DNA from 4 places in the Pseudoduganella sp. R-31 genome. Region 3 is predicted to be linked to each of the others. Evidence: predicted binding sites of a transcription regulator. Region 3 holds the regulator's gene; each other region holds the start of a gene.
The links. The regulator sigma-54, encoded in region 3, starts transcription at its own class of promoters, with help from an activator protein. The targets are predictions, from matches to a motif close to TGGCANGNAANCTGCTTT.
Positions count from the first base shown of each region.

Region 1 (7,157 bases), 2.6 Mb from region 3:
GTCGCTGTTAGTTAATTGAGCGCGTTGGTAAAACGTTCCCCAAACAGGATGGCAAACTGATTGGCGGCCATCTTCCAGGTCCGCTGCGGCATCTTCCAATCTTTTTCGATATTGCGCAAGGCCAGGTAGAGCAATTTCGTCGCTGCCTCGTCGCTCGGGAAGTGTCCGCGATTCTTGACGATCTTCCGCAAGCGCATATGCAGGCTCTCAATGGCGTTCGTTGTGTAAATGATCGAGCGTACTTCCGGTGGGTAGGCAAAGAACGGAATTACCTGCTCCCACTGCCGGCGCCACATGGCTACCACTGTCGGGAAGCGTTGGCCCCAAGGGCCTGCCGCAAAGGCATCCAGCGCCGCTGCCGCCGCATCGGCGTTAGAAGCCTGGTAGATTGGCTTGAGCGCTGCCGCAAGCTCCTTACGATCCTTCCAGGAGGCCAGCGTCATCGAGTTGCGAATCAGGTGCACGATGCAGGTTTGGATATGCGCCTGTGGGAACACCGCTTCAATCGCCTCAGGGAAGCCGCGAAGGCCATCAACGACGGCGATCAGAATGTCTTCCAAGCCGCGGTTGCGCAGCTCGTTAAAGACCTTCAGCCAGAACTTGGCGCCCTCTGTTTGCTCGATCCACAGCCCCAGCACTTCTTTGCGGCCGTCGGCACGAATGCCCAGCGCCAGGTACACGGCCTTGTTTTTGACGGTGCCTTCGTCGCGGATCTTCAGGCGCAATGCATCGAAGTACACGATTGGGTACATCGCTTCCAGTGGACGCTGCTGCCACTGCGTCACTTCGTCCATGACCTCGTCGGTGATCGTTGAGATCAGGTCTGGCGACACTTCGGTGCCGTACAGCTCCAGTAAATGTGCCTGGATTTCGCGCACTGTCATGCCTCGGGCATACATGCCGATCACATGGTCGTCAAAACCCGGCATGCGGCGTTGATGCTTGGCTACCAGCTTAGGCTCAAAGCTGGAAAGTCGGTCACGCGGGATCTCCAGTTCGAGCTCGCCGCCCGGTGCCAGCACGGTCTTGCGGCTTTTTCCGTTTCGGTGGTTCTTGGCGTCGCCTTCGGTGGCGAGATGGTGGGTCAATTCAGCCGTCAACATGCGCTCGGCCAGCATTTTCTTCAGCTGGCCGGCAAGGCCCGATTCACCCAGAATGGACTCGGCGTCCTTGTTCTCGACCTGGGCCAGCAACTGGTCGATCAGTTCAACGGGGAATGGGTACTGCTTCTTGGTCTTTGGCTTTTTAGTGGTCATTACGTCGGTCATGGACAATCCCTTTCGGTATTATTTCATGACCCCGGTTTCACACTAAAATTCTGACAGGCTCCACCGACGAATATCAATCGATGCAGATCGGCACCTACTTCCACGGCGAGGCGAATGCATGGCGGCGCGGAGACACCTTCATCATCATTGGAACCCACGAGCTAGGATACGATCCCGTGGAAATGGCCTTGCATCTGGAAATGGGCACCAAACGGGGCCTGGCCGACATGGGCAAAGACCTGAACTCCTGCGGCAAACCCAAATAGGTGCCGTACCGGGCACGCGCTATGCCGCTATTTCTGGCGTAGCGTTTCAATGGTGAGGACGGCCTTTTCCGTGTCATGCGGGAATTTCAAGAATTGTCGCAAGCCCTCGAAGACGGGGCCGACCAACTCCGAGTTCGCTTCCCGGTCGAAGAATGGACTCAAGCCGGCTGCGCTGGCCAGCACCTGGCGGGCTTCATCTCCCAGCCGGATATTCCCAAACGAAGCGTCGGCTTGCGCGGGCAAGGTCTGGTCCGCTTCGGCGATGTGGCGGATGGCGCCGGTTTCGGCGAGGAAGGTCAGGAAGCGCTTTCGACCGTGGGGATTTGCTGCTCGCGATGGCAAGACCAGCACGTCCAGCGGCGCGTCTTCATATTGCGGCATGTCGCGAACAATGCCTGGAAATGCGAAGAAGCCCATATCGTCCGCAATCGCCTCGGGAAATTTTGCGGCAACAAAGCTCCCCATCAACGTCATGCCCACCTGCTTGCGATAGATGTAAGGCAGTACGCGTTCGTGATCGAGCTCGATGGTCGGTTCGAAGAAGTAGCCTTTACGCAGCAGTTCACCCCAGGCATCGAATACTTTTCGAACGCGGGGATCGGTAAAGGGCACATCGCCGCGCAGTACTTTGCGATGGAATTCCAGGCCATTGAGGCGCAAATCGAAATAGTCGAACCAGCCGGTGGCAGGCCAGTTGTGCGCGGCTCCCAAGCCGAGCGGGGTTACGCCAGCACCTTTCAGGCGTTCGCAGACTTTCAAGAAATCATTCCACGATGCCGGTGGTTCGATCCCGAGGCTTTGGAACAGCGATTTCCGATAGACGAAGCCCCAAGGGTAGTAATACATCGGGAATCCGAATACCTCGCCGTCGATCCGGGTTCCCTCCAGCGTGACCGGGTAGAACTTCTTCTTTTTCAGCAGCGCCACCGTATCGGCATCAAGCGGCACCAGCAGCTTGCTTTGGACTGCGTCGCGCAGCCGCTCTCCCGCGTACCAGAATGCCAGGTCGACCTGGCCGCTGCGCAGCCGCGCGGAGAAACTGCGCTTGTATTGCTCCTGCGGATAACCGTGATGTACCACCTCTAGATCGGGGTTTGCCTTCGAGAATTCATTGATGATGCGTATCCATGCAGTCCTTTGGGCGCTGTGCGACACGATATAGTCGACGACCAATTGTTCGGCCCCTACAGCGATCGATGGCAGGCTGGATGACAGGCATAGCGCCACTCCCATCAGCCAAATTCGGCGACGGTCAACCATGTGGATCGATCGCTTCGTCTGCGTAGCCAGCATGAAACAAGTTTGTCCGCAACAACGAATCGTGTCAACGGAGGCCAGCGCGACGCACCGATTCGGGCTATGTCCGTTTCCGCACGGAGTGGCTTTATGCTGAGTCGTATGCTCAGGCTATGAAGATGACAGCAAATCCCTCTGCAATTCCGGATGAACCAGCGCCATCGAGACGGCGCCGTGTTCCCCCATTGTCGCTGGCCGCATGGAGGCAATTCATCAGCGTGGCAAAGCCGTACTGGCTTGGAGATGAAAAGAGGTCTGCCTGGGGCTTGCTGCTGCTGTTGATTGTGCTGATGCTTGCCGAAACCGAGCTTGCCGTGATGCTGAACAACCAGTCCGGCGAGATGACTTCGGCGCTGGCCGGTCGGGATGGCGACCGTTTCTGGCAGTCGGTGCGGGCTTGCCTGCTGATCCTGGTGTTTGCAGTGCCAATCTACGCCTTCTACTACTACATGCGGGACATGTTCGCCAACCAGTGGCGGCGCTGGCTCACCGGACGCTTCCTCGATGGCTATCTGCAGGGGCGCAAATACTACGAACTGACCTCGGAAGGCGAGATCGATAACCCGGACCAGCGTATCAGCGAAGATGTCAACACATTCACCGGCCGCTCGATCCATTTCCTGCTGATCTTTCTGGGCTCGATCATGCAGCTGGTGGCGTTCAGCGCGGTGCTATGGTCGATTTCGCATCTGCTGGTTGGCGTGCTGGCCGTGTACGCCCTGACGGGTACCGTGGTCGCGCTCTACGTCTTTGGCACGCCACTGATCCGTCTCAATTTCTCGCAATTGCGGCGCGAAGCGGATTTTCGCTTCGGCCTGATGCGTTTGCGTGAGAATGCCGAATCGATCGCCTTTTACCGGGGCGAGGCGCAAGAGCGTGCTTACCTCGACGGCAAATTCGACAAGCTGTTCCACAATTTCAGCAGGCTCATCAAGAAGCAGCGCACCCTGAATTTGTTCCAGCGCACGTTCAGCCAACTCACATTGGTGCTGCCCGGGGTGATTCTCGCCGAAGGCGTGCTTTCCGGCCAACTGGAAGTAGGGCGGGCAATCCAGGCGGCAGGCGCCTTTACTGCAGTGCTTGGCGCTGTGGGTGTGATCGTCGATAACTTTGAGAGCCTGAGCCGCTTCGTGGCGGGTACGGAGCGCCTGCAAACCCTGTCCAAGCTCGTGCTGCCGGTGCCGGAGGGCGAGGCAGTTAGCGGGAAAACACGTCCGCGGATCAGGATGCGGCCTGGCAAGCAGATCGCCGTCGATGCCCTGACGGTGTGTCCACCGCAGTCCGAGCGCGTACTCGTGAAAGACTTGTCTTTCGTCCTGGCGCCGGGCGATGCGCTGCTGATCACAGGCGATAGCGGTTGCGGAAAAAGTTCGCTGTTGCGAGCAATCGCCGGCCTTTGGGATACCGGCAGCGGCCTGATTCATCATCCGCCGCTGGAAGACTTTTTCTTCCTGCCACAGCAGCCTTACCTGCAGCAGGGCACGCTGCGCAGCCAGCTCATCTACCCAAGCGTGCAGACGCGGCTGAGCGACGAGCAGTTGCTGGAGATCCTGGTGCAAGTACACCTGCCGCAGCTCGCCGAGCGTGTCGGCGGGCTCGATGCGGTACAGGATTGGGAAAAACTGCTATCGGTGGGCGAGCAGCAGCGGCTCGCCTTTGGCCGTGTGCTGGTGCATGAACCGAGCATCGTGATCCTGGACGAAGCGACCAGCGCGCTCGACTGCGGCAATGAGGCTTCGCTCTACAAAAGCCTGCGTGAAAGCGGAGCTACCCTGATCAGCATTGCCCACCGGGCAGCCGTCAGGCGCCACCATACGCATGTGCTGCACTTGAAAGGCGACGGTGGATGGGAATTGCGTGAGGTGGCTCACGCGTTTTCAAGGTCCCAGGGAACCCGATGAATGCGGATGATCTGGAAGTTGTACTGCTCGGCAGCTAACGAGGTGTCAGTGCTGCTTGCCTGTTGCTGCCGTAGGTAGTCGCTCACCAGCATGGCTGCACCTTGCTCCGTCAGCACGCCAGCCGCCTTTGCCTGTATCTGATGCTCAGACCGGTCGGCATTCCGGTAGGCAATTACCCAAGTTGACACCTGCTTTTCTTCCTGCTGTTCTTGTAAGGGAATCGCGTATGTTATCAAAGCCGAACGCGTACTAGCGCCCGCCTGGCGGCTGCCGTTCATCATATTTCCCAAGTGCAAAGTTTGATGTCGTAAAATTTAACACATCCCTCGTAGCAGATTTTGCTAACTCAGCATAATCAAGTACTTATCTCGTAGGCATGATTGATGCTTCGGTCAGCTTGTAGTTTTCTCAACCTAAATATGGAGCGCGATATGAAAGCTAATACGCTGTTCAAGTCTTGCCTGCTGGCCTGCTCCGTTCTGGCGGGTGCTCAAGCGATTGCCGGTCCTGGCACCGTAAACAGTATCGAATTTAGCTTCATGAACTACAGTAATACCGCTTCACAGTCTTTCAGCAGTTTGCCGTTGACGAGTTTCGACAATACGCCGTCGGTCTCGCCGATCTCCATCCCGACGCCACAGGAAATCCTTCCGGTCGTTGAGGTATTCATCCCCTCGATGCCGGTCCAGACCACTGCACCTGAAGTTATTGCGGTGGTGGATTTGCCGCAAGCGCCAGCGGCCATCCCTGAGCCAGGCACCGCCGCCTTGCTGGGCTTGGGCTGTGCCTTGCTCTTCCTGCGTCGCCGTGGGGGATTCCATGCATAACTCGCGGAGTTTTCCGGCGCTTGCCCTGGCCTTGCTGCTGGCGGCTTGCGGTGGCGGCGGTGGCTCGGGGGGCGCGCCGGTAGTGTCTCCTGCTCCAACCACGCAGACGCCATCGCCTACCGAAGGCAACATCGTCACGTCGGTTCCGGCGCCGACTTACGCGGCAGGCAGCGGCAACCTGAGCATCTTCAACGCCATCAATGCCTTGCGCAGCAAGATCGGTTCCGGGTTGCTGGCCCAGAGCCTGTTGCTGGACAAGTCGGCGGGGGCGCACTGGAGCTACATCAACCAGAACGGCATCAGCGAACTGCATGGCGAAACGGCGGGCAAGCCTGGGTACACAGGCGTTCGCGCGGGGGACCGGATTGCCGCGGCGGGCTATACCGCCTCGGTCTCGGGGGAGGCGATCTTCAGCACAGTCGGTACGGACAAATACATGACCTGTGTTGCGGAGTGGGCCAATTCGGTTTATCACGCGGCCCTGCTGTTTGCCAGCACCATTGATATCGGTGTAGCGGCAAACAACTTCAACCCGGCGGAGGGCGCGTCGACCCTGTGCGTGGTGGACGTTGCGACGAGTACAACGCAAACGGCGCAGTTGCCGGGCGCGGGCAGTATTCGCGCATATCCCTACGCAAACCAGGCGGACGTGCCTTTTGTCTTCTTCAATCGCACCGAAACGCCAACGCCTGTGCCGGACCTGGTCGAAGCGGGCACGCCCGTAACGGTCAGTTTCGAAACCAGGGGAATGGCAGTGACGGCGCCGATTGCGATCAGCCAGTTCACGCTGACGCCTGCGGGCGGCACGGCAGTCGAAGCGCGCATCCTGGTGAACAAGGGAGGCAAGCTGGGCCCGGTCATCGCGAGCAATGGTCCTGCACTGACGGATGACGGGAACATGCAAGGTTTCACCGCAACGCTGGTGCCGGTGCTGCGGCTGAAGGCCGCTACCGCCTACAACGTGGCGCTGATCGCTGTCGTGGATGGAAAGACCATCAACAAGTCCTGGACGTTCACAACCGCCGCACAGTAATGCTCGTACCGAGGGCCGGCAATCCTGTGCGGAATGCCGGCTCATTTCATTTACTTCGGGCGCGGGGAACGCACGCCTTTATCGGGCCGCGCAAGGGTGCCTGAGCGCAGCATGCGCACGGCATGCCCGACGGCGCGCGCGACGTTGCGGACTTCTTGCTTGAGGGCTTCGTCCTTGTCCATCGCATCGTGGCTAGTGGCGTAAGGCTCGTAATAGCCAAGGTAGCGGTCAAGCCGGGCCTGCGCGCCGGCATCGATCAACTCCATCCAATCGAGCCAGTCGGAGAGATTGCGCCGCAGGCTTTCCACGCCGGCGACGTCGCCATGCACCACAAGGCCATAGGCGCGCCCGGCCAGGTGTTTGGGGTAGGGCCAGCCAGCCAGCTCCAGGGCCTTGGCTTCCTCGGGCTTCTTGCCATGGGTGCTGGTCGGGTCGGGATTGCCGCCGTCTGCGCATACCAGGCGATCGATCATCAGCTTCAGCACGGAAGGCGCCTGGTACCAGTACACCGGCGTAAAGATGATGACACCGTGCGCGGACACCCACTTTTCATATATATCGTTCAT
Region 1 covers NZ_CP183986.1:3,602,777-3,609,933, forward strand. The annotation lists gene ACN9MY_RS16435 (hypothetical protein) at 1-19, shown strand, start outside; gene ACN9MY_RS16440 (IS256 family transposase) at 12-1,256, opposite strand; gene ACN9MY_RS16445 (hypothetical protein) at 1,349-1,534, shown strand; gene ACN9MY_RS16450 (ABC transporter substrate-binding protein) at 1,562-2,827, opposite strand; gene ACN9MY_RS16455 (ABC transporter ATP-binding protein/permease) at 3,043-4,731, shown strand; gene ACN9MY_RS16460 (hypothetical protein) at 4,698-5,012, opposite strand; gene ACN9MY_RS16465 (PEP-CTERM sorting domain-containing protein) at 5,163-5,558, shown strand; gene ACN9MY_RS16470 (CAP domain-containing protein) at 5,551-6,591, shown strand; gene ACN9MY_RS16475 (flavodoxin family protein) at 6,642-7,157, opposite strand, start outside.
Region 1: ACN9MY_RS16465 (PEP-CTERM sorting domain-containing protein) is a predicted target of sigma-54. The motif match lies at 5,104-5,121, and genes of this name have one in related genera.

Region 2 (7,157 bases), 1.0 Mb from region 3:
TATTTGCAACGTTCTCTGAGTCGATATTCTATCCCCAAAACAAATGCTGTAGCACAACGAATGTTGCCTAAATTTTCGTGTGGTAACGCAGGCGTGAACGATGCGTCGGCCGCAGCAGGATGCGTTCGGGCGGTTCGCGCAGCAGGTCGCGGGCCGGGTCAGGGAGTGCTTCCAGCGCTGGCGGCTGGCAGCCCGGTGCGGCGCTGCCCAGCCAGACCAAGTGCGGGCCATCACCGCGCACCGGCAACTGCGGGAAGTTGTTCGGCATGTCGAGCGTGACAAGGGTGCCGGCATCGCGCCAGCCGGAATCACGCCAGGCTGCGAAGGCCGGCGCTGCCAGTGCGGAAAAGCGCTCCAGCTGGCCGGGCTTGACCGTACAGAGGACCGCTACCGCTTCGCCCTGTGCGCCTTCGGACTCCAGCACCGGATCGACGGCGGGCATGACCGGCACGCCGCTGCCGGGTTGCAAAGGGCGCAGCAGCAGCACATTATCGCTGTCGGTCATCAACCCGTTCAGCGTGGCTTTGTGCTCCTTCCACACCGGGCCGTAGTAAAACGCGGCGTTGACCACGGCGCGCTGCTCCCAACTGGTGAAGCCGCGCATCCAGAGGAAGCTGTTCGGGTTGCCGCGCTCGGTGAACTGGCCGAGCGCCAGCGCGCCCAGCTGCTGGAAGGCTTCCGGGAACAGGTTTTCGAAATAGCGTGAGAACGCTGCCTGCCCGCCTTCTACAGTCGTGTAGCGGCGGAATTCAATGACGGGGTAGGTATCCATGCCGCCAGCTTAGGCGGCAATGCGGTCGGAATGCGCCCTATTTTCCAGTTCGAATGTGTTGCCAGGTCGGGCCGTACGAGCCGAGGACCACGGGCAGGTTCGTGAGGCTTTGCAGTTCATCGACGTATGCGTCGGCGTCGGCGATGGGCATGTCGGCGTAATTGGGGCTCGCAGCGCGCAGCTGCGCGCACAGCGCTTCCTGGTGACCCAGGTCGGGCTGGCTGGCGAGGGAGAGGTCGCGGATTTCACCGCCGTGCAGCTTGTAGCTGTGGGCCCAGCGCAGTTCGGCCCCGCCCCGGAATGCGTCGAGGTGGCTGACCAGCAGGCCTTCGATGCGGCCCGCGGCGGCAAGCGCGTAGCGCAGCAGGACGGCGTCTGGATGGCCGCGGCGGAAGCGGCCTTGCCAGCCGCTGTCGGCGTTATGCGGTTCTGCCAGGGTTTGCAAAGCCCGGTCCTCGGTTGGCATGGGGCCCTGGCCGTGGCGGGTGAGGTAGCTGCGCATTGCGCCGAAATGGGTAATGCGTTCCGCCAGGCCGTAGCCGGCCAGAGCGGCTTCGGCGGCAACGGGGCTGGTGCTGCTCCAGGTCGTATGCGGGTGGAAGCCGTGCCACTCATCGAGCAGCATTCCCTGGGCGCCTTCCATCACAATGCTGCCGGGTCGCGTGAGTTGTGCGGCGACCTGCTCGGGCGCGGAGGGCGCTACCTTGGCGATAAGGCGCTGTACGTGTTCGAGCCACAGCAGCCCGAAACCTGGATCATCCAGGATTGCTGCGTCTTGATGGTCCAGCGCCGCAGCGCGGGTGGGTAGCGCAGCGCGCAGGTGGTGGCGCATGGCTTCCAGCTTTTCGCGGACGCGTGAGTGATGCAGCAAGTCGCCATAGCGCAGCGCCTGTTCGGGCTGGGCCAGCGCATGGCCAACCGTTTCGCCGAAGCCTACGCCACAGCTTCCGTGTGCAGCGGCGCCGCGCGCGCGTTCGCGCAGGCGGCCGGCTGCTTCGTGGTATGGCGTCGTGACGAGGCAGCGGGCGTCGATGAGCAGGCGGTCCAGCGCATCGCTGATGCCCGCGCGCTGCAGGTAGGTTTCTTCGACCAGCAGCGCGGTCGGATGGACCACGACTGGCGCGGACAAGACGGTCGCAACGCCGGGATTGAACGTTCCGGCGCCGAACTGGGAGAAGGTGTGATGGCGGCCGTCAGGCAGGACCACATTATGCCCGGCCTGCGCGCCACCGTTGAAGCGAACTACCGTGTGTGCCGACCTGGTACGGCAAAGGTAATCCGTGAACAAACCTTTGCCGCAGTCGCCAAAGGCTAGTCCGATGACCGATACGATCCTGCCCTCAGCCAAACAGACGCCTCCACCAAGGGCGTTCGCCGAGCGCCACGGCCGGCGACGATACCGGAATGTCGTGCGCCGTGCCCTTATCCAGCAGCGCTGCATATGGGCGCAGGGCGCGGACGATAGCGGACACGCGGCCGCCGTCGATGCCTTCGCCGGACAGCACGCCTGGCAAGGCGTCCAGCTTCGGCAAGGCGCCTTCGGTCAGGGCCACGATGGAGGCGGCAACTGCGCAGGCATCTTGCGGCGCTTCCATGCAGATCACATGATCGCCCAGCAGCTCGCGCCAGCGCGCTTCGCATCGCTGGCGGCGCTGCAGGTCGGGAATCAGGAAGAACAAGTGGAAAGTCTCGGAAGCGGCTGCGATCACCTCTTCAATCGGCAAGTCCTGGTCAAGGCGGTCGCCGACCAGTGCTTCGACCTGGTGGCGCGACACCGCAGGGTAGGGCAGTTCATCGCCGGTCAGGAACAAGTAGCCTTTCTTGCGGCGCTTGGCCCAGCAATCGAGGTCGGTGTGCTGGGCCGCCATGTAGAAGGCCAGTTCATAGCTCTCCTCGCCCGAGCCGCCCCCGCCGCCTTCGATATAGCTCCAGGTCAGCCACTGGTCCATCAATTCCGCGGTCGATTCGAACTGGCCGACCTGCAGAGGCGCATGGTCGGATACCGCATCGCCGATTGCCATGAATTGGATTTGCGGGTCCGGGACGCCGCAAGCCATCAGCAAGCGCATGAAGGTCGGCAGCTCTTTCGTCGCCAGCTGCTGCGGGATGTCGCCCATCGAACCGGTGACGTCGAGCGCAAAGACAATGCCCAGCGAGTTCGGATGGTCGGCATTGTCGCGCGACTCGCGCATCTTGATGCCCTTGGGGTTCATCAGGGGATGGCAAGCACGTTGCTGGAATACTTCGGTGCGCGACGCGGATGCGCGGTCGGCGACCAGGGCAGCGTGGGCTGCGAAGGAGTAGTTACCGTGTCCCAATTTGGCTCCTTTGGATACGATTAATGCGTTGGGTGGAAATGCAGGAAGCGCGGCGGGCCGAAAGCGGCTGCCGCTGCGCTGGTGACTTCGTAGTGCAAACCTGCTGCGCCTTGCGCCCGAAGCCAGCGGGCGTCGGAACAGGCGCGCTGCAGCAACTCCGCCAGGGGCGCCGGAACCGACGCCGGCAAAGCTGGCGCGTCATCGCCAGCACGCTGGCCGGCGAGCAGGGCGCGCATGCTCCACGCCGACTGCAGCAAGTCGCGCGACTGGTCGCCAGCCCGCTTCGCGCCTGACCAGCCGATCAGGAAGACGCCATGGTCGGCAGGGTGCACCAGCATATGTTCCAGACTTACCGCGCCATGGCTCCAGCCGATACTGTGCACGTGCGCCAGAACTTCAAGCACGCGGCGCCACATCCAGACCACATGGCGCGCATCAAGACCGGTTCCATAATGCCGGTGGACTTCGGCCAGGCTTCCCCAATAGCCCGGTGGATGGCGCAGTATATGTACCGTGCCGCCATTGCCGTCCGGGCCCAGTGCGATCGATTCGGGCAGGCGCTGCGAAAAATATGCGGAGCCCGGCGAGGTGTCCGCCTGCAGTTGGCGCAGGATGTCGTGTTCGCGCCCCAGCTTGGCCGCGTCGGCGTATTTCAGCACCACGTGTTCGCCCAGCCGCCCGCAGCGGCGTGCCAGCACGACACGCGAACCAGCGCCTTCGTATAACAGACGGATGATGCGGTAGCGCCGTTCGCCGCAGCGGGCATCCTGGCCGACCGGGTCGTTCTGGAAGCGCAGGAGCGCTTCGCGGAAGCGCGCCACGTCGACGACGGCATCGGAACGGGTGACGGTGGCGGCGCAATATGGGCACTCGACGGTGCGCCAAATGGCCTGGCGTGGCAGCACTCCGCCACACTGCGGGCAACTCAAAGACTGGAAGTCCACACGAATCCTGGAGGGTTGTCTGAAATCAGCAAAATCCGCAACCGGACCTTTTGGGGGGCAGAAGGCTTGAACTTAACTGGGAGAATCCCCCACGATATGGTCTGGTCAATCGCTGTTCGTTACTGTAACACAGCGAATCATTCCGGAAATTTGCGCCTGCGATACGATGTGGCCACCAGCTGCAGCCTTCGCAATCCACATCAGCCCTAAATTGTCGTCCTTGGGAACACCTGTGCCCTCGACGTAAGCCCGGCCCATCCAGTGCATCGCGCTCACATCGCCCTGCTTTATCGCGAGTTCGAGCCAGTACAGCGCCTCCTTGTGCTTCTCTAAGTCACGAAAAAGTAGTGCCAAATCGGACTGGGCCTGCGCATGGCCCGCATCTGCATCTAATACAAGCTGTAAATCCTCGGCTGTTAGCGTCACCCATAGGTGCGGAAGTATTGAATCCAGCACAACTGTCGAAACTTCATTTGCTTTTACATGGTTCTCGGCGCCCCGTTCCACCGAACCATCGGCAAATCTGCGCCAAAACGTGCGCTTGCTCCAACCGGTCAATGTGATGGCGGTGCTAATTTTGATCTGTTGGTTCATTTCTCATCTTCAGTAAAGTTTGCTAGCGAACATTTCAGGAATATTCTGGGCAGAAACTTACGGGGTAATAGTTGCCGTGGCGCATCAAAAGGCTGTGCCAAGCCCGGATGATACGCTGATTGTCGTGCCACGCCAAAACTGTGGCGCAGCATGGACCTGCGCCACCGGGCGAGATGCACCAAAGATATTGCCAAAAAACGGCAAAAACATCGCGAATTTGGCCTGGCACGCTCATTGCATAGTATGCGGTGTGCAGCAAAACTTTGAGCCGATGAGGCTCCCAACACTCAACAGGAGAGAAGCATGAAATTCGCACAATACAAGAAGCAAGCACAGCAGGGTTTCACCCTGATCGAACTGATGATCGTTGTGGCGATCATTGGTATTCTGGCAGCTGTTGCCCTGCCTGCATACCAGGACTACACCGTTCGTTCCCGTGTTGCTGAAGCAATTACTGCTGCTGATGCCGCTAAAGTTACCGTAGCCGACAACGCTGCCAATGGCACTCCGTTTGCAACTGGCCTGAATCCAGGTAAGGCGACGCAAAACATTGCAACCCCACCTGCAATCGACGCTAGCGGCGTTATCACCGTCGTGACGACTGATAAAGCAGGTGCTTTCACTATCACCATGACCCCGTTTGATGGCGCTATCGGCACCGGTCTGACTGCAGGTACTCCACCAGTCAACCAAATCGTATGGGCCTGCAGCATTAGCGACGAGAAGAAATATAAGTACGCACCAGCAAACTGCCGCCAAACTGAAGCTAAAGCTCTGCTGTAATTAGCGGCTAGCTCGACTAAAAAAATGCCCGCTCTTTGCGGGCATTTTTCATACAATTGGTGCCAAATCCATAATGTCGTGCATGGCTTTTTGGTAAGCACCGCTAATGCATTTTGCTGCCCAGTGGCTTCACTTTCATTACGCTAAGTCAGGCATGCATCCTTTTAGCCTGTTGGTGTTGACCGAGCTTGTGAGTGTTGCTTATATGCGAAGCGCCCGTCTTGTTCGTGCCGGTAGCTTTCATAATTCGGATGCCAGGCACACCCTGCACGGCAAAAACCGTCTAGATGCCTGGCACGCTCATTGCTGAGCATTCTGTGTGAAGTAAAACGTTGAGTCGTCGTGATTCGCAATACTTAGTAGGAGAGAAGCATGAAGTTCGCACAATGCGAGAAGCAAGCGCAGCAAGGTTTTACCCTGATCGAGCTGATGATCGTCGTGGCGATCGTTGGTATTCTGGCGGCAGTTGCTTTGCCGGCATACCAAGACTATGCCGTTCGCGCTCGTGTGACCGAAGCAATGGCTGTTGCTGATGCTGCTAAAATTGCGGTTGCCGACAATGCTGCCAATGGCACTCCGTTTGCGACTCCTCTTAATGTAGGTAAAGCGACGCAAAACATTGTATTAGTACTTAGCGTCGACATTGGTGGTGTGATTACTGTCAAGACAACCGAAAAAGCCGGGAATGTAACGCTCACCATGACTCCCTTCGATGGCGCAGGCGCCAATGGTGCTCTTGGCAGTCGACTAACCCAGGGCATTATTCCAACCCACCAACTCACCTGGGCTTGTAGCGTAGATTCGATGAGTAAATTCAAATACGTGCCAGCAAACTGCCGCCAGACTGCTGCTAACGCATTGTTGTAATTGGCGACTGAGATAGCTTCCTGAATCGCCGGACACAGTCTATGCATTATCCTTACGACTAGCAATAGGACTAGGCATATGACTAAGAGCAGGCAATCAATCGAGTTGGTGGCGGTCAGCGACGAGAAGCGTTGTCGATGGTCCGCAGCAGAAAAGGCAGCACTGGTGCGCGAAACGTACGAGCCAGGAATGAGCGTTTCGCTGGTGGCGCGCAAACACGGAATCAGCGCGAGCCAGCTATTCAACTGGCGGAAATTGGAGCGCGAAGGCGCCCTGGTGGCAGTCCATGCCGGCGAATCGGTCGTGCCAGCCAGCGAGCTCGCAGCCGCCCGCGCCCAAATCGCACACCTGCGGCGCATGCTGGGCAAAAAAGCCATGGAGGCTGAAATTCTGAAGGAGTCCGTGGACTTTGCCCGCGAAAAAAAAGTGGCTTGCCCGCGCCCTTGTTGCCGAAGGACGACCAGTGAAACCGGTCTGCGAGGCCTTGGGCGTGGCGCGCTCTCACGTGATTGAGTTGATAACGCGGTCGCCGGATTGGGTTGATGGCCGCACGGTGCGCGAGATGGACGTACTTGCCGACCTTGCCTTGGTCGACGCGATTCGCGCGGAGATTGGTCAATTGCCGACGTACGGCTATCGACGCACTGGGCGCTGGTCAACCGCCGGCGCATGGCAGCGGGCCTGGCGCTGTTTAATCACAAGCACTTCTATCGAGTCATGAAGGCTTATAGGCTGCTGTTGCCGAAAGCGCCGAAGCGAATCGTTAGCGCTCGCGTGCACAACGGCACTATGGCAGAATTCATCGCGGATTGCCGGGAAACGTTGCTTTGACCTTCAGGAGGAAGAGTTCAGAGTCGCGGTAGTCATAGGTCACCCGTT
Region 2 covers NZ_CP183986.1:2,010,803-2,017,959, forward strand. The annotation lists gene ACN9MY_RS09125 (NIPSNAP family protein) at 68-772, opposite strand; gene ACN9MY_RS09130 (adenylosuccinate synthetase) at 810-2,120, opposite strand; gene ACN9MY_RS09135 (VWA domain-containing protein) at 2,113-3,090, opposite strand; gene ACN9MY_RS09140 (protein kinase family protein) at 3,111-3,995, opposite strand; gene ACN9MY_RS09145 (tetratricopeptide repeat protein) at 4,140-4,628, opposite strand; gene ACN9MY_RS09150 (pilin) at 4,932-5,411, shown strand; gene ACN9MY_RS09155 (pilin) at 5,784-6,278, shown strand; partial or broken gene ACN9MY_RS09160 (transposase) at 6,357-7,094, shown strand.
Region 2: ACN9MY_RS09150 (pilin) is a predicted target of sigma-54. The motif match lies at 4,852-4,869, and genes of this name have one in related genera.

Region 3 (7,157 bases):
GGCGTAAGTGATCACCACCGCCGAAGCGCGCTTGATGCCGGCTGCCACCAGCGACTCGCGCCGCGCCGCGTCGCCGTAGGACACGTTGGCGCCGGCGGCTTGCGCCTCCTGCACCCGCAGCGGGTCCAGGTCCAGCGCCTGGTAAGGAATCTTCTCTTCGGTCAGCAAGGTCGCCAGCGACTGGCCCGAGCGGCCGAAGCCGGCCACGATCACGTGCTTCTGCACCGACATCGTGCGCGCTGCGATATTGGTCAGGTTCAGCGACTGCATCATCCACTCGTTGGCGGAGAACTTCAGCACGATCTTGTCCGACTGCGCGATCAGGAAAGGCGCCAGCAGCATCGACAGCACCATCGAGGCCAGCACCACCTGCACCACGAAGGGGTCGACCAGCTTCATGCCGCCCACCACGTTCAGCAGGACGAAGCCGAATTCACCCGCCTGCGCCAGCGCCAGGCCGGTGCGCATGGCAGTCGAGGTGGAGGCGCCGAACAGTCGCGCCAGGCCCGCGATCAGGGCAAACTTCAGCAGCACGGGCCCGGTGAGCAGCACCAGTACCAGCCACCAGTTTTCCAGCACCACGCGCGCGTTCAGCAGCATGCCGACGGTGATGAAGAACAGGCCCAGCAGCACGTCGCGGAAGGGCTTGATGTCTTCCTCCACCTGGTGCTTGTACTCGGTTTCGGAAATCAGCATGCCAGCCACGAAGGCGCCCAGCGCCATCGACAGGCCGGCCTGTTCCGTGATCCAGGCCGCGCCCAGCGTCACCAGCAGCAGGTTGAGCATGAACAGCTCCTGCGAGCGCCGCAGCACGACAATGGTGAACCACTTGCGCATCACTTTCTGGCCGACAAACAGCAGCAGGAGCAGCACTACGGCCGCCTTCAGCCCGGCCAGGCCCAGGGTCTTGGGCAAGTCGGCCGGATTCTGCGCCAGGGCCGGGATCAGGATCAGCAGCGGCACCACCGCCAGGTCCTGGAACAGCAGGATGCCGATGATCTTGCGTCCATGCTCGCTCTCCAGCTCCAGGCGTTCCGTGAGCAATTTGACTACAATGGCGGTCGACGACATGGCCAGCGCGCCGCCCAGTGCGAACGAAGCTTGCCAGCCCAGCTGGATCGAGGGCGGCAGCAGGAAGTGGATGAGCCAGCCGAACAGCATGGTGGCGGCAATGGTGAGGCCGACCTGCGCCATGCCCAGCCCGAACACGATCGAGCGCATGGCCATCAGCTTGGGCAGGGAAAACTCGAGCCCGATCGAGAACATCAGGAACACCACCCCGAACTCGCCCAGCAACTCCGTCGCGTGGCTTTGCTCGGCCAACCCCATGGCATGAGGGCCCAGCAGGATGCCGACAGCCAGGTAGCCCAGCATCGGCGGCAGGTGCATCATGCGGAAGGCGACCACGCCAAGGACGGCGCTGCCGAGGAGGAGGAGGGTCAGTTCAAGGGGGGAGAACATCCGTTGTTTGTTTTGTCTGGCAAGTTTTTTGCTTATCTAATTCGGCTATACTTCGGGCATGAGTTTAACCCATGAAAAAACAATGCTGAAATCTTTTGATGCCAAGACCGCAACACGTGCCCTGGAACTGGCGCGCGAGGCCCTGCAGATCGAAACGGACGCACTGGCAGCGCTGAATGCGCGCCTGGCCACCGACGAAACTGTGGGCCGGGCGGTGTCCTTGTTGCTTCAATGCAAAGGGCGCGTCGTGGTGTCCGGCATCGGCAAGTCCGGCCACATCGGCCGCAAGATTGCGGCGACGCTGGCCTCGACCGGCACCCCGGCCTTGTTCGTGCACCCGGCCGAAGCGGCGCACGGCGACCTGGGCATGGTGACGCCGGAAGACGTGGTGATCGCCATTTCGTATTCCGGCGAAGCAGCCGAACTGATGGCCATCCTGCCCGTGGTCAAGCGCATGGGCGGCCACGTGATCGCCATGACCGGCAAGCCGGCGTCGAGCCTGGCCAGGCTGGCCGACGTGCACCTGGACGTATCGGTGGCCAAGGAGGCATGCCCGATGAACCTGGCGCCGACCGCTTCCACCACCGTCACGCTGGCGCTGGGCGATGCGATCGCGGTGGCGCTGCTGGACCTGCGCGGCTTCAAGGAAGAGGATTTTGCCCGTTCCCACCCTGGCGGCGCCCTCGGCCGCCGCTTGCTGACGCATGTGCGCGACATCATGCGCAAGGATGGCGCCATCCCGGCCGTGGGCCTGGAAACGCGGCTGCCCGATGCGCTGCTGGAAATCACCCAGAAGGGCATGGGCATGACCGCCATCGTCGACGCGGCCAACAAGCCGGTCGGGGTCTTCACCGACGGCGACCTGCGCCGCATGATCGAAAAAGTCCAGGACTTCAGCAAGGTCGTCATCAAGGACGTGATGCACCTGAACCCGCGCACCATCGGCCCCGACCAGCTGGCGGTGGACGCCGTGGCGGTGATGGAAGAATTCCGCATCAACCAGATGCTGGTGGTGGATGCCGACGGCACGCTGGTTGGCGCTCTGCACATCCACGACCTGACCCGCGCCAAGGTGATCTGATGACGCTCGAACGCGAAGACCTGCTTGCCCGTGCAGCCAGGGTGCGCCTGTTCATCTTTGACGTGGACGGTGTGCTGACCGACGGCAGCCTGACGTATGGCGCCGACGGTGAAATGGTCAAGACTTTCAATGTGCACGACGGCCTGGGCATCAAGCTGCTGCAGGAAGCGGGCATCAAGACCGCGATCATCAGCGCCCGGCGCACGCCGATCGTGCTGGCACGCGCCAAGGACCTGGGCATCGATTACGTGCACCAGGGCGGCCACGACAAGCTGACCCCGTTCAAGGCCTTGCTGGCCGACCTGGGACTGGCGGAAGAGCAGGTTGCCTTCATCGGCGACGACGTGGTGGACCTGCCGCTGTTGAGCCGTGTGGGCTTTGCGGTCAGCGTGCCGAATGGCCGCAAGGAGGCGCACGATCGCTCCCACTACATTACCGAAGCTGCGGGCGGCCGCGGCGCGGTGCGCGAGGCCTGCGAATTCGTGCTGCGCGCCAGCGGCAGCTATGACCGCGTGATGGCCCAGTTCCTGGTGTAAGGGCAAGCGATGCGTAACCAGAGGACCGCCCACCGCTTCCGCCTGTCGATCGGCATGATCTTCGTGCTGCTGGCGGCGCTTGGCAGCTTCTACCTGCTCGAGCTGCTGAACCGCGCGGACGAACAGATGCAGGCCGACAAGCGCATGAACGAGCCGGATTACATCATCCATAACTTCTCCTTCGTGCGCATGACCAAGGATGGCAAGCCAAGCTATATCATTGCCGGCGACAAGCTGACCCACCGCCCGGTCGACGATTCGTCCGAGATCGACAATCCGCGCGTGCACAGCCTGGCCGGCGAGAAGCCGCCGATGGAGATCGTGGCGAATACGGCGCGCGTGGACGACACCAACAGCCGCGTCACCCTGAACGGCAGCGTGACGATCGACCGCGCGGCATCGCCGCAATCGCAACTGCTGCACCTGGAATCGGACAAGCTGGTGATCTTCCCGGACGAAGACCGCATGGAAACCGATCATCCGGTGAAACTGCGGCTGGGGGATACGACTGCTGCGGCCAACAGCATGCGCGCCAATAATGCGACGCGCGAAATGCACCTGGCCGGCAACGGCACGCTGCAGATTCCGCCCAAGGCCGCGGACCAATAACTGAGGAATGAACATGAAACGACTACTCTTGTCGGCAGCCTTGCTGCTGGGAGTCGCCGCTCCGGCGCTGGCCGAGAAAGCCGACTCCTACAAGCCGACCAACATCAGCTACGGCTCGATGGACATCGACGACGTCAAGCAGGTCACCATCCTGCTGGGCGGCGTCAAGCTGACCCGCGGCACCCTGACCATGACGGCCGAGCGCGCCTACGTCAAGCAGACGCCGGAGGGCTTCCAGCAAGTGACGCTGTTTGGCGACGGCAAGAAAGCCACCTTCCGCCAGAAGCGCGACGGCGCCGGCGACCAGTGGGTGGAAGGCGATGCCGACCGCATCGAATACGAGGAACAGGTTGAACTGGTGAAGATGTTCAACAAGGCCACCATCCGCCGCCTGGAAGGCGGCAAGCAGAACGACGAAGTGCAGGGTGAGTTCATTTCTTACGACAGCCGCAAGGAATTTTTCAGCGTGCGCAATTCGGCCAGCGGGGAGAGCAAGCCCGGCGGCGGTCGCGGCACCATGGTGATCCAGCCGACCCGTACCGAACCCCCAGCGACGCCGACGGAGAAGAAGTAAGCATGCAAGCAAATAACTGCGCCAGCACGCTGGTCGTGCGCGGCCTCCAGAAAACCTATGGCAAGCGACAGGTGGTGCACGACGTTTCGCTGCAAGTCGATTGCGGTGAAGTGGTCGGCCTGCTCGGTCCCAACGGTGCCGGCAAGACTACCTCTTTCTACATGATCGTCGGCCTGGTGGCTTCCGATGCAGGCACCATCGATATCGGCGGCACCGACGTGTCGAGCCTGCCGATCCACAAGCGCGCCACGCTGGGCCTGTCCTACCTGCCGCAGGAAGCTTCGGTGTTCCGCAAGCTGACGGTGGAAGAAAACATTCGTGCCGTACTGGAACTGCAGAAGGTGGACGGCAAGCCTCTGCCCAAGGCGGAAATCAAGCAGCGCCTGGAATCGCTGCTGGCCGACTTGCAAATCGAGAAGCTGCGCGAGAACCCGGCCCTGTCGCTGTCGGGTGGCGAGCGCCGCCGCGTGGAAATTGCGCGCGCCCTGGCCACCAACCCGCGCTTCGTGTTGCTCGACGAACCGTTTGCCGGCGTGGATCCGATCGCCGTGATCGAAATCCAACGTATTGTGCGTTTCCTGAAGGAGCGCAATATCGGTGTGCTGATCACCGACCATAATGTGCGTGAGACCCTCGGCATTTGCGACCGCGCCTACATCATCAACCAGGGCGCCGTGCTGGCCTCGGGCCGCCCGGACGACATCATTGCCAACGAATCCGTTCGCCGCGTCTACCTCGGCGAACACTTCCGCATGTAAACGAAGGCCATGAAACAAACACTGCAACTGCGAACCTCGCAACACCTGGCGCTGACGCCGCAGCTGCAACAATCCATCCGCCTGCTGCAGCTGTCCACGCTGGAGCTGCACCAGGAGTTGGAACAGCTGCTTGGCGACAATCCCATGCTGGAGCGCCTTGACGACCCGCTCGACCACTCGGTACGGCTGCTGGCCGATGGCGCCATCAGCCAGGGCAACGGCAATGGCACCGAAGCTCCCGCCACGCCTTCGGCTGAAGGCCCGCAAGGCGAGGGCGGCGAAGCCCCGGCCGCTGCCGGCGAAAGCGATACCTATGAAGGCGGCGACCATGAAGCCGGCAACGGCAGCGACGACGCCGACTGGAGCGCCAGCGCCGGCAGCAAATCCGCCGACGACGAAGACAGCCGCCCGCAACTGGAAGCTTCCGGCTGCACGCTGCGCGAACACCTGCTCGAGCAGATGCGCGTCACCGTGCAGGAGCCGCGCGACCGCGCGCTGATGGAACTGATCATCGATGCGCTGGACGAGAACGGCTACCTGGAAGAGCCGCTGGAAGAAATCCACGAGCGCCTGCCGCCCGAGCTGGAAATCGAACTGGACGACCTGCGCTGCAGCCTGGTGCTGCTGCAAAGCTTCGATCCGCCCGGCGTCGCCGCACGCAATGCCTCCGAATGCCTGGCGCTGCAGATCAGGCGCATGCCCGGCGTGCCGCTGGTGACGCGCCGCATGGCGCTGACCATCGTCGAGAAGCACCTGACCTGGTTCGCCCAGCGCGAGTTCACCAAGCTGAAGAAAGCGCTCGACTGCGACGATGAAGACTTGCGCGAAGCACAGTGCGTGATCCGCCAGTGCAACCCGCATCCGGGCGCCGAATTTGCGTCAGGCGAGTCAGACTACGTGGTGCCGGACGTGATCGTGAAAAAGGGCCGCGGCGGCTGGATCGTCACCCTGAACAACGACGTGGTGCCGCGCCTGCGCGTGAACGCGCTGTATGCCAACCTGCTCAAGCAAGGCAAGAGCGAGTCGCAGATGAATGGCCAGCTGCAGGAGGCCAAGTGGTTGATCAAGAATATGCGCCAGCGCTTCGACACGATCCTGCGCGTCGCGGAAGCGATAGTAGAAAGACAAAAGAACTTTTTCAGTCATGGCGCAGTGGCCATGAGACCCCTTGTGTTGCGTGAAATTGCTGATACACTGGGACTACACGAGAGCACTATTTCTCGCGTAACAACTCAAAAATATATGCTCACCCCGCATGGCATGTTTGAGTTGAAATATTTCTTTGGTAGCCACGTCGCGACCGAAGCCGGGGGGGAGGCTTCCTCGACTGCGATACGGGCACTGATCGTGCAATTGACAGGAGCAGAAGACCCGAAAAATCCTTTATCCGACAGTAAGATTGCGGACATGCTGGGTGAACAAGGCATGGTGATTGCGCGACGGACTGTTGCCAAATATCGAGAAGCGTTGAAGATCCCTCCAGTTAGCCTCCGCAAATCGTTGTAGTGCAGTGCATGGGTTCCTCTGTGCGTTTCGGCGTGCACGAACTCGAGAGCGACATCATCTTTAGGAGTGTGTATGAATCTCACCATCAGTGGACATCATGTCGAAGTGACCCCAGCCATTCGCGAGTACGTGCAGAACAAGCTGGAACGAGTCAAGCGCCATTTCGATCAAGTAATCGATATTGCTGTCATCCTGACTGTAGATAACCTCACCGAGAAAGAGAAACGCCAGAAAGCCGAAATCAACCTGCGCATGTCTGGCAAAACTGTTTACGTCGAAAGCCTGTCGCAAGACCTTTACGCCGCCATCGATACCCTGATTGATAAACTGGATCGCCAGGTCATGAAATACAAGGACCGTGTGCAGAACCACAGTCATGCGGCCATCAAGCATTTCCCGGATACGTATGAGGCACCACCCACCGCCATGTAAAGGACTGGCCGTGCAGCACACCAAAGGGCGCAATTGGCGCCCTTTTTTGCGACCAGTGTGCGTTAGAATATTTGCATGAGCGAACACGTACACACCCAACTCTCCAACGGTACCGGCTTCATCACGCTGGACCGCCCCAAGACCCTCAATTCACTGTCCCTCGACATGGTGCGCGCGATGACGCAGGCGCTGCTGGCATG
Region 3 covers NZ_CP183986.1:1,005,597-1,012,753, forward strand. The annotation lists gene ACN9MY_RS04600 (cation:proton antiporter) at 1-1,461, opposite strand, end outside; gene ACN9MY_RS04605 (KpsF/GutQ family sugar-phosphate isomerase) at 1,544-2,542, shown strand; gene ACN9MY_RS04610 (KdsC family phosphatase) at 2,542-3,078, shown strand; gene lptC (LPS export ABC transporter periplasmic protein LptC) at 3,088-3,687, shown strand; gene lptA (lipopolysaccharide transport periplasmic protein LptA) at 3,701-4,261, shown strand; gene lptB (LPS export ABC transporter ATP-binding protein) at 4,264-5,019, shown strand; gene ACN9MY_RS04630 (RNA polymerase factor sigma-54) at 5,029-6,525, shown strand; gene hpf (ribosome hibernation-promoting factor, HPF/YfiA family) at 6,598-6,957, shown strand; gene ACN9MY_RS04640 (enoyl-CoA hydratase/isomerase family protein) at 7,033-7,157, shown strand, end outside.

Region 4 (7,157 bases), 880 kb from region 3:
TTGGGAATTGCGGCCGTATTGATGGCGATGAAGGGCTGCTCGGCGCGCGGGCTGTGCTTGTGCAATGCGCGCGCCACCAGCTCCTTGCCGGTGCCGGATTCGCCGGTGATCAGCACCGTCACATTCGATTGCGACAGGCGGCCGATGGCGCGGAAGACTTCCTGCATGGCCGGCGCCTGGCCCAGGATTTCCGGCGTATCGGCCGGCCCGGATTCGATGCTCGACTCGCGCAGGCTTTCGTCCAGCGCGCGGCGGATCAGCTCCACCGCCTTGTCGATATCGAAGGGCTTGGCCAGGTATTCAAAGGCGCCGCCCTGGAAGGCCGCCACGGCGGAATCCAGGTCGGAGAAGGCGGTAATGATGATCACCGGCAGGCCGGGATGGCGCTGCTTCACCAGTTGCAGCAAGTCGAGGCCGGAGTCGCCCGGCATGCGGATGTCCGACACCAGCACCTGCGGCGTCTCATGTTCCAGCGCGGCGACCGCATCGCGCGCATTGGCAAAGCTGCGCGTTGCGAGGTTCTCCCGCGCCAGGGCTTTCTCCAGCACCCAGCGGATCGATTCGTCGTCGTCAACTATCCAGATTGGTTTCATGTATTCCGATCAAGGCAAAGGCAATAAGATTCTGAAGTCCGTTTGACCAGGCCTGCTTTCGCATTCGATAACACCCATGTGCTGTTGCACGAAGGTTTGCGCCAGCGTCAGTCCCAGGCCGCTGCCGCCATCCCTGCCCGACACCAGCGGGTAGAAAATGCGGTCGCGGATCTGGGGCGGGATGCCCGGTCCGTTATCGATGATATGCAAATCTAATGCCAGCTGATAACGCACCTTCGCCAGCGTCATCTGGCGCGCCACACGGGTGCGGAAAATGATCTCGGCATCGCCCTGCTCGATGCGTGCCGCCAGCGCCTGCGCGGCATTGTGGGCGATGTTCAGGACCGTTTGGATCAACTGCTCCTTGTCGCCGCGGAATTCGGGCAAGGAAGCGTCGTAGTCGCGGCGGATGGTGAGCCCGACCGGGAATTCGGCCAGGATCAGGCTGCGCACCCGCTCCAGCACTTCGTGGATATTGACGTCGCCCACGATGTGCGGCCGGCGGTGCGGCGCCAGCAGGCGGTCCACCAGGGTTTGCAGGCGGTCCGCTTCCTTGATGATGACCTGGGTGTATTCGCGCAGCTGCGTCAGGTGCAGCGGCGGCAGTTCCATTTCCAGCAGTTGGGCAGCGCCGCGGATGCCGCCCAGCGGGTTCTTGATTTCGTGCGCCAGGTTGCGGATCAGCTCCTTGTTGACCTGACTCTGGTCCATCAGGCGTTCTTCGCGGTCCTGCTTCATCTGCTGCACGATCTCGCGCAGCTCGATCATCACGGCGCCATCCGGCTCGTCAAGCGCGCTGGCGATGATGTGCACGTGCAGCGCTTCACGCCCGCTGCGTTCCAGCACCAGCTCTTGCCGTACGTCGGAGAATTTGTGCTCGCGCGCCTGCGCGATGATGTTCTCAAGCTCCAGCGGCGCTGCAAACAGGCCGCCCAGCGGCTGGCGTACCAAGGCCTTCAGCGACGATTCCAGCAGGTTTTCGCCAGCCGCGTTGAGGTACAGGATATGGCCGCCGCCATCGACGATGACAACGGCCGATGCCAGCAGGTCCAGCCCTGCCAGTTCAGCGGGCCGGATGCTGGCAGGGCTGTCTGGGGTCATTTTATATTGGCAAGCTCGCGCTTCAGCGCTTCCACGTTCGATTCCGCACGCGCGATGCTGTCCTTCAGGCCAGTTACGCGCTCCTGGTACTTGGCGGCGTTGCGCTCGTCGGCCCTGCGTTCAGGTTCGCCGTTGTTGAATTCCTTGCGCAAATCCGCCAGCTTACGGTTTTCGGTGTTGAGCTCATCGGTCAGGATGGCGCGGCGGTCGGCATCGCGGGCTTTCTGTTCCGAGCTTTCCACGCGTGGGAAGTTGGCTGGCGCTACGGCAGGTGCGGACGGCGTCGAGCCGCGGCGCGCGCCGCCCGGCGCGGGAATGGTGGCGCCCGGCAGGTCCAGCGTCTTGCAGTTCTTCCCCTTGCGGGTATCGGTCAGTTCCTTGCGGCCATCGGCATCCACGCAGAGAAAAATTTGCTGCGCCTGCGCTGCGCCACTCACGGCCAGCAACGCCAGCCCATGTAATACGAGAGTGCGAGTGTTCATGCCCCGACTATACAACATCCGAAAAAAAACGCGAGGAAAGCAAGCTGCTGGCCTCGCGTTTTTGTTGACTGCCGGTTAATTCCGGCAATCGCCCCCTGATTACAGGGAGTAGTACATGTCGAACTCGACCGGGTGAGTGGTCTGGCGCATGCGGGTCACTTCGGTCATCTTCAGTTCGATGTAGGCATCGATCATCGAATCGGTGAAGACGCCGCCGCGGGTCAGGAACTCACGGTCCTTGTTCAGGTGATCCAGGGCTTCTTCCAGGGATGCGCAGACGGTTGGGATCAGTGCATCTTCTTCCGGTGGCAGGTGGTACAGGTCCTTGGACGCTGCTTCGCCTGGGTGGATCTTGTTCTGCACGCCGTCCAGGCCGGCCATCATCAGTGCAGCGAAGCACAGGTATGGGTTGGCCAGCGGGTCCGGGAAGCGGGTTTCGATGCGGCGGCCTTTTGGATTGGCCACGTGTGGAATACGGATCGAAGCCGAACGGTTACGTGCGGAGTAAGCCAGTTTCACTGGAGCTTCGTAGCCTGGCACCAGGCGCTTGTACGAGTTGGTGCCTGGGTTGGTGATCGCGTTCAGTGCCTTGGCGTGCTTGATGATGCCGCCGATGTAGTACAGCGCGAAGTCGGACAGGCCGGCATAGCCGTCGCCGGCGAACAGGTTCTTGCCGTCTTTCCAGATCGACTGGTGCACGTGCATGCCGGAGCCGTTGTCGCCAACCACTGGCTTAGGCATGAAGGTAGCGGTCTTGCCGTAGGAGTGGGCAACGTTCCACACCACGTATTTCAGGTTCTGGGTCCAGTCGGCGCGCTCGACCAGGGTCGAGAACTTGGTGCCGATTTCGTTCTGGCCGGCGCCGGCCACTTCGTGGTGGTGCACTTCGACCGGGATGCCCATCGATTCCAGGATCAGGCACATTTCGGAGCGCATGTCCTGGAAGGAGTCGACTGGAGGCACTGGGAAGTAGCCGCCCTTCACGGTTGGACGGTGGCCGGAGTTGCCGCCGTCGATGTCCTTGTCGGTCGACCACGAAGCTTCGTCGGAGTCGATCTTGACCATGGCGCCGGACATGTCGATCTTCCACTTCACGGAGTCGAAGATGAAGAATTCTGGCTCTGGGCCGAAGTAGGCGGTGTCGCCCAGGCCGGAGGATTTCAGGTAGGCTTCAGCGCGCTTGGCGATGGAGCGCGGGTCGCGGTCGTAACCTTTGCCGTCCGACGGTTCGATCACGTCGCACTGCATGAACAGGGTGGTTTCTTCGAAGAATGGGTCGATGTTGGCGGTCGCAGGATCCGGCAGCAGGATCATGTCGGAAGCTTCAATGCCTTTCCAGCCGGCGATGGAAGAACCGTCGAAAGCGTGGCCCGATTCAAATTTGTCGATGTCGAAATGGGACACAGGCACGGTTACGTGCTGTTCCTTGCCACGGGTATCGGCGAAACGGAAGTCCACGAACTTGACTTCGTGCTCTTGTACCATCTTCAGAACGTCTGCGGCGGTCAGTGCCATTACATATCTCCTAAGTGAAAAAACTGCCGCGACCACTTGGGTGCGGCGAACGCTGGTGGTACATTAAGCAGATATCATGCCAGCCAATTCCATGCTACCAACACGCAAAAGGCGCACCATGCGGGTGCATCTGCCGATTATCGCACCACTGTGGTGCATATTTGCACCAATTGAAGCAAATGCATCGTTGTGGTGCAGTCATCATAAAGGAAAAACCATGAGTTCCACCGCCGAAATCCTCGACCGTGCACGCAAACGCGACACTTCCCTGCCCTATGCCGGTGCGGTGACCCCGCATGAGGCATACGAGCTGCTGAAATGCGATCCGCATGTGCGCCTGGTCGATGTGCGGACCAATGCCGAGCGCGATTGGGTGGGGCGCGTGGCGATTCCGGCCGAGCAGCATCATGCGGCGCAGTGGAACGTCTATCCGGGCGGGACGCCCAATCCTGACTTCCTGGGCCAGTTGGCGGCGGCGGTGCCTGGCAAGGACACAGTGATTGTGTTCCTGTGCCGTTCTGGCGTGCGTTCGCGCCATGCGGCCAAGGCGGCGACCGAGGCCGGCTACACCCAGTGCTACGACATCCTGGAAGGCTTCGAAGGCGACAAGGATGCCGAAGGCCACCGCAAGAACGTGGGCGGCTGGTGCAAGGCAGGCCTGCCCTGGGCGGGCGCGTAAGAATTAAATGGGCATCGGGATAGTTCAATATCGCCGATGCCCATCATCTCTCCGGTGTAACTGCCGCCTATCCGATCCGCGGCTTCTGGGTTAAAGCGCGTAGTTCAAACGTGCATAGACAAAGCGCCCCGAGCGGCCAAACGGCGAGTAATTGGAATATGGCGCATTGCCGGTGCCATTCAACAACGCTGGATACGGATCCGGATACTGGTCGAACAGGTTCTCCGCACCCAGCGCTGCAGTCAGGCGCTGCGTGATCTTGTAGCGCCCTTCCACGTCAACCAAAGTCTTCGGCGTCATCCAGTGATCGCGTGCCGGATTCGCATCCGGTTGCAACACCTTGCCGTAGCGCGTGGCGCGGAAGGTGCCACTCCAGTTGCCCAGCGTATGGTTCACGCTGGCCGTGAACTTGGTCTGCGGCGTGCCATGTTCAAAGGTCAGCACGTTCACGCGGTCGAACAGCGGGGGCGCAGGATTCAGCGCGGCCAATTGCGCAGTCACCGGCACCTTGGTCACTTCGGTCTTGGTGTAATTGCCCGCCAGAGTGAAGTCGAACTTGCCCACGTTGCCTGCATTCCATGGATAGTTGGCCACCACGTCCACGCCGCGCGTCGTCGTGTTCACGCCGTTGATGAAGAAGCGCCCGCCGCCGATGCCGATGAAGCCCAGCGATGTCAGGTAGTTCCGCACATTGTCCTGCAGCAGGTTCTCAGACAACACGATGCGGTCACGGATCTTGATCTGGAACGCATCCACCGTCAGGCTGGCCTTGCCCATCTTGCCGACCGCGCCCAGCGAGAAGTTGGTCGACTTTTCGGCATCGAGCGGCTTGGCGCCCAGCGCCACTGCAGCCGGATCACTAGGCTTGAAGGTGGTGATGTCGTATGGCACGCCGCCAACGAAGTTGGTCGCCGTGGAGGTAAAGAACTGCTGCTGCGGCGACGGTGCGCGGAAACCATTTTGCGCCGAACCGCGCAGCGCAAACGATGGCGAGAAGTTGTAGCGGGCCGCCAGCTTGCCCGACCAGTTGTTGCCGAAGTCCGTGTAATGCTCGCCGCGCACTGCGGCCGATGCCAACAGGTTCTGCGTCAGGTTCGCTTCCACGTCGACATATACCGAGTAGGCCTTGCGGTTGGCATCCGATTCATCACTCGGACGGAAGCCTGGGAAGACCTGCGAACCGGAAGCCGTAGGCCGTGGCGTTTGCGCCGCCGGCGGCGGCAGCGGCGGCAGCGTCACTCCACCGTTACGCCAGGAGTCAGGCTCGCCAGCATGCAGTGCGTAGCCTTCGCGACGCGCTTCCGCGCCAACGGCCACGTTGAGCGGCGACGACAGGCCTACTTCGTACTGCCGCACGCCAGACAGGTTCAAGGTGAGCTGGTCGTATTTGAAACCGCCTGCATCGAAGACAGTCTTGGAGGACGGGCCAAGGGAACGGTTCAGCGTGTTCTCGATGGTGAAGTCCATCCGGTTGTCGCCGTAAGTCACGGATGCATCCATGTCCCACTCGCCGGCGGTCCAGGTGGCGCCGAAGGCGGCACTGAAGTCCGATACTGCCGGCGCGATGATCGGCAGGAAGCCATTTGGATAAATCTCGATCGTATTGTTGTCCTGCTGGGCGCGGCGGAAGAAGCCGCCCGAACGCGCATCGCGGTCCTGGTAGCTGGTCCAGCCATACAGCTGGACGCCGCCTGCCAGGTTGTAGCCGGCGTTGGCGAAGAAGGTACTCTGCGTCAGCTCAGGCTCGCCGTACCAGGCGTTGAAGCGGTTGAAGTTCGCTTCGCGCGGATCGAAGGCGCCGTTTACCAGCGGATATTGCTGGCGTACGTCCCAGCCGGAACGCTCGGTATGATCCTGCCGCTTGCGCTCCAGCGCGAGAGTCAGGAAGCCGCTTTCGCCCAGCTCCATGCCTTTCCACAGGCTGAGATTGAGCGTATTGCCGTCCTTGCGCTTGCGCGAATCTTCAACGCCCCAGGTGGCGCCGGCCGGCGGCGTGCCTGGATTGAAGTTGTACTCGGTATCGCGACGGCCATAACTCACGCTGGCTTCGCCGCCGGTGCGATCGGTGCGCAGGCGCACGTTGATCACGCCGGCAATCGCGTCAGAGCCGTATTGTGCGGACGCGCCATCGCGCAGCACTTCAATGGTCTTCACAATACCGGCCGGGATGGTATTCATGTCCACCGCTGCCGAACCGCGGCCGATAGTGCCATTCAGGTTCACCAGCGATGAAGTGTGGCGGCGCTTGGAGTTGACCAGCACCAGGGTCTGGTCGGGCGCCAGGCCGCGCAGGGTGGCCGGGCGGATGGTGTCGGTACCGTCGGCCAGGCCCGGACGCGGAAAATTCAGTGAAGGCAGCGCCACGGACAGCGCTTGCGTCACTTCCGGCACACCGGCATTCTTGATGCTGTCGGCGCTGATGACGTCCACCGGTGCGGTGGTGTCGAGCACAGTGCGGTTGGAGACCCGGGTACCGGTCACCACCACCGTAGCGGTTTCGCCGGCAGGCGCTTCCTGCGCCCATGCGGCATTGGTGAAAAGTGATGCAACTGCGATTGCCAGAACCTGTTTTTTTGGTGCCATAGCTACCCCTTGTTGTTAAACCAGTTTCACTCCCCGGCTTATCTTTGAGGTAACTGTAAGCAACTGTCAATTAAGGGTCTCGCGGATACAACACTTTCAAGGTGTTTTACGTGTTTGTACGTAGCTTCTGCCGCACGAACTCGATGTGGTTGCGCAAGCCGTAGAACTCATCGGCAAAGGATAGCGGCACGGTGAGACGGTTGA
Region 4 covers NZ_CP183986.1:1,886,541-1,893,697, reverse strand. The annotation lists gene ntrC (nitrogen regulation protein NR(I)) at 1-593, opposite strand, end outside; gene glnL (nitrogen regulation protein NR(II)) at 603-1,694, opposite strand; gene ACN9MY_RS08755 (DUF4124 domain-containing protein) at 1,691-2,176, opposite strand; gene glnA (type I glutamate--ammonia ligase) at 2,276-3,691, opposite strand; gene ACN9MY_RS08745 (rhodanese-like domain-containing protein) at 3,909-4,370, shown strand; gene ACN9MY_RS08740 (TonB-dependent receptor plug domain-containing protein) at 4,461-6,953, opposite strand; gene ACN9MY_RS08735 (TAXI family TRAP transporter solute-binding subunit) at 7,060-7,157, opposite strand, start outside.
Region 4: glnA (type I glutamate--ammonia ligase) is a predicted target of sigma-54. The motif match lies at 3,756-3,773, and genes of this name have one in related genera.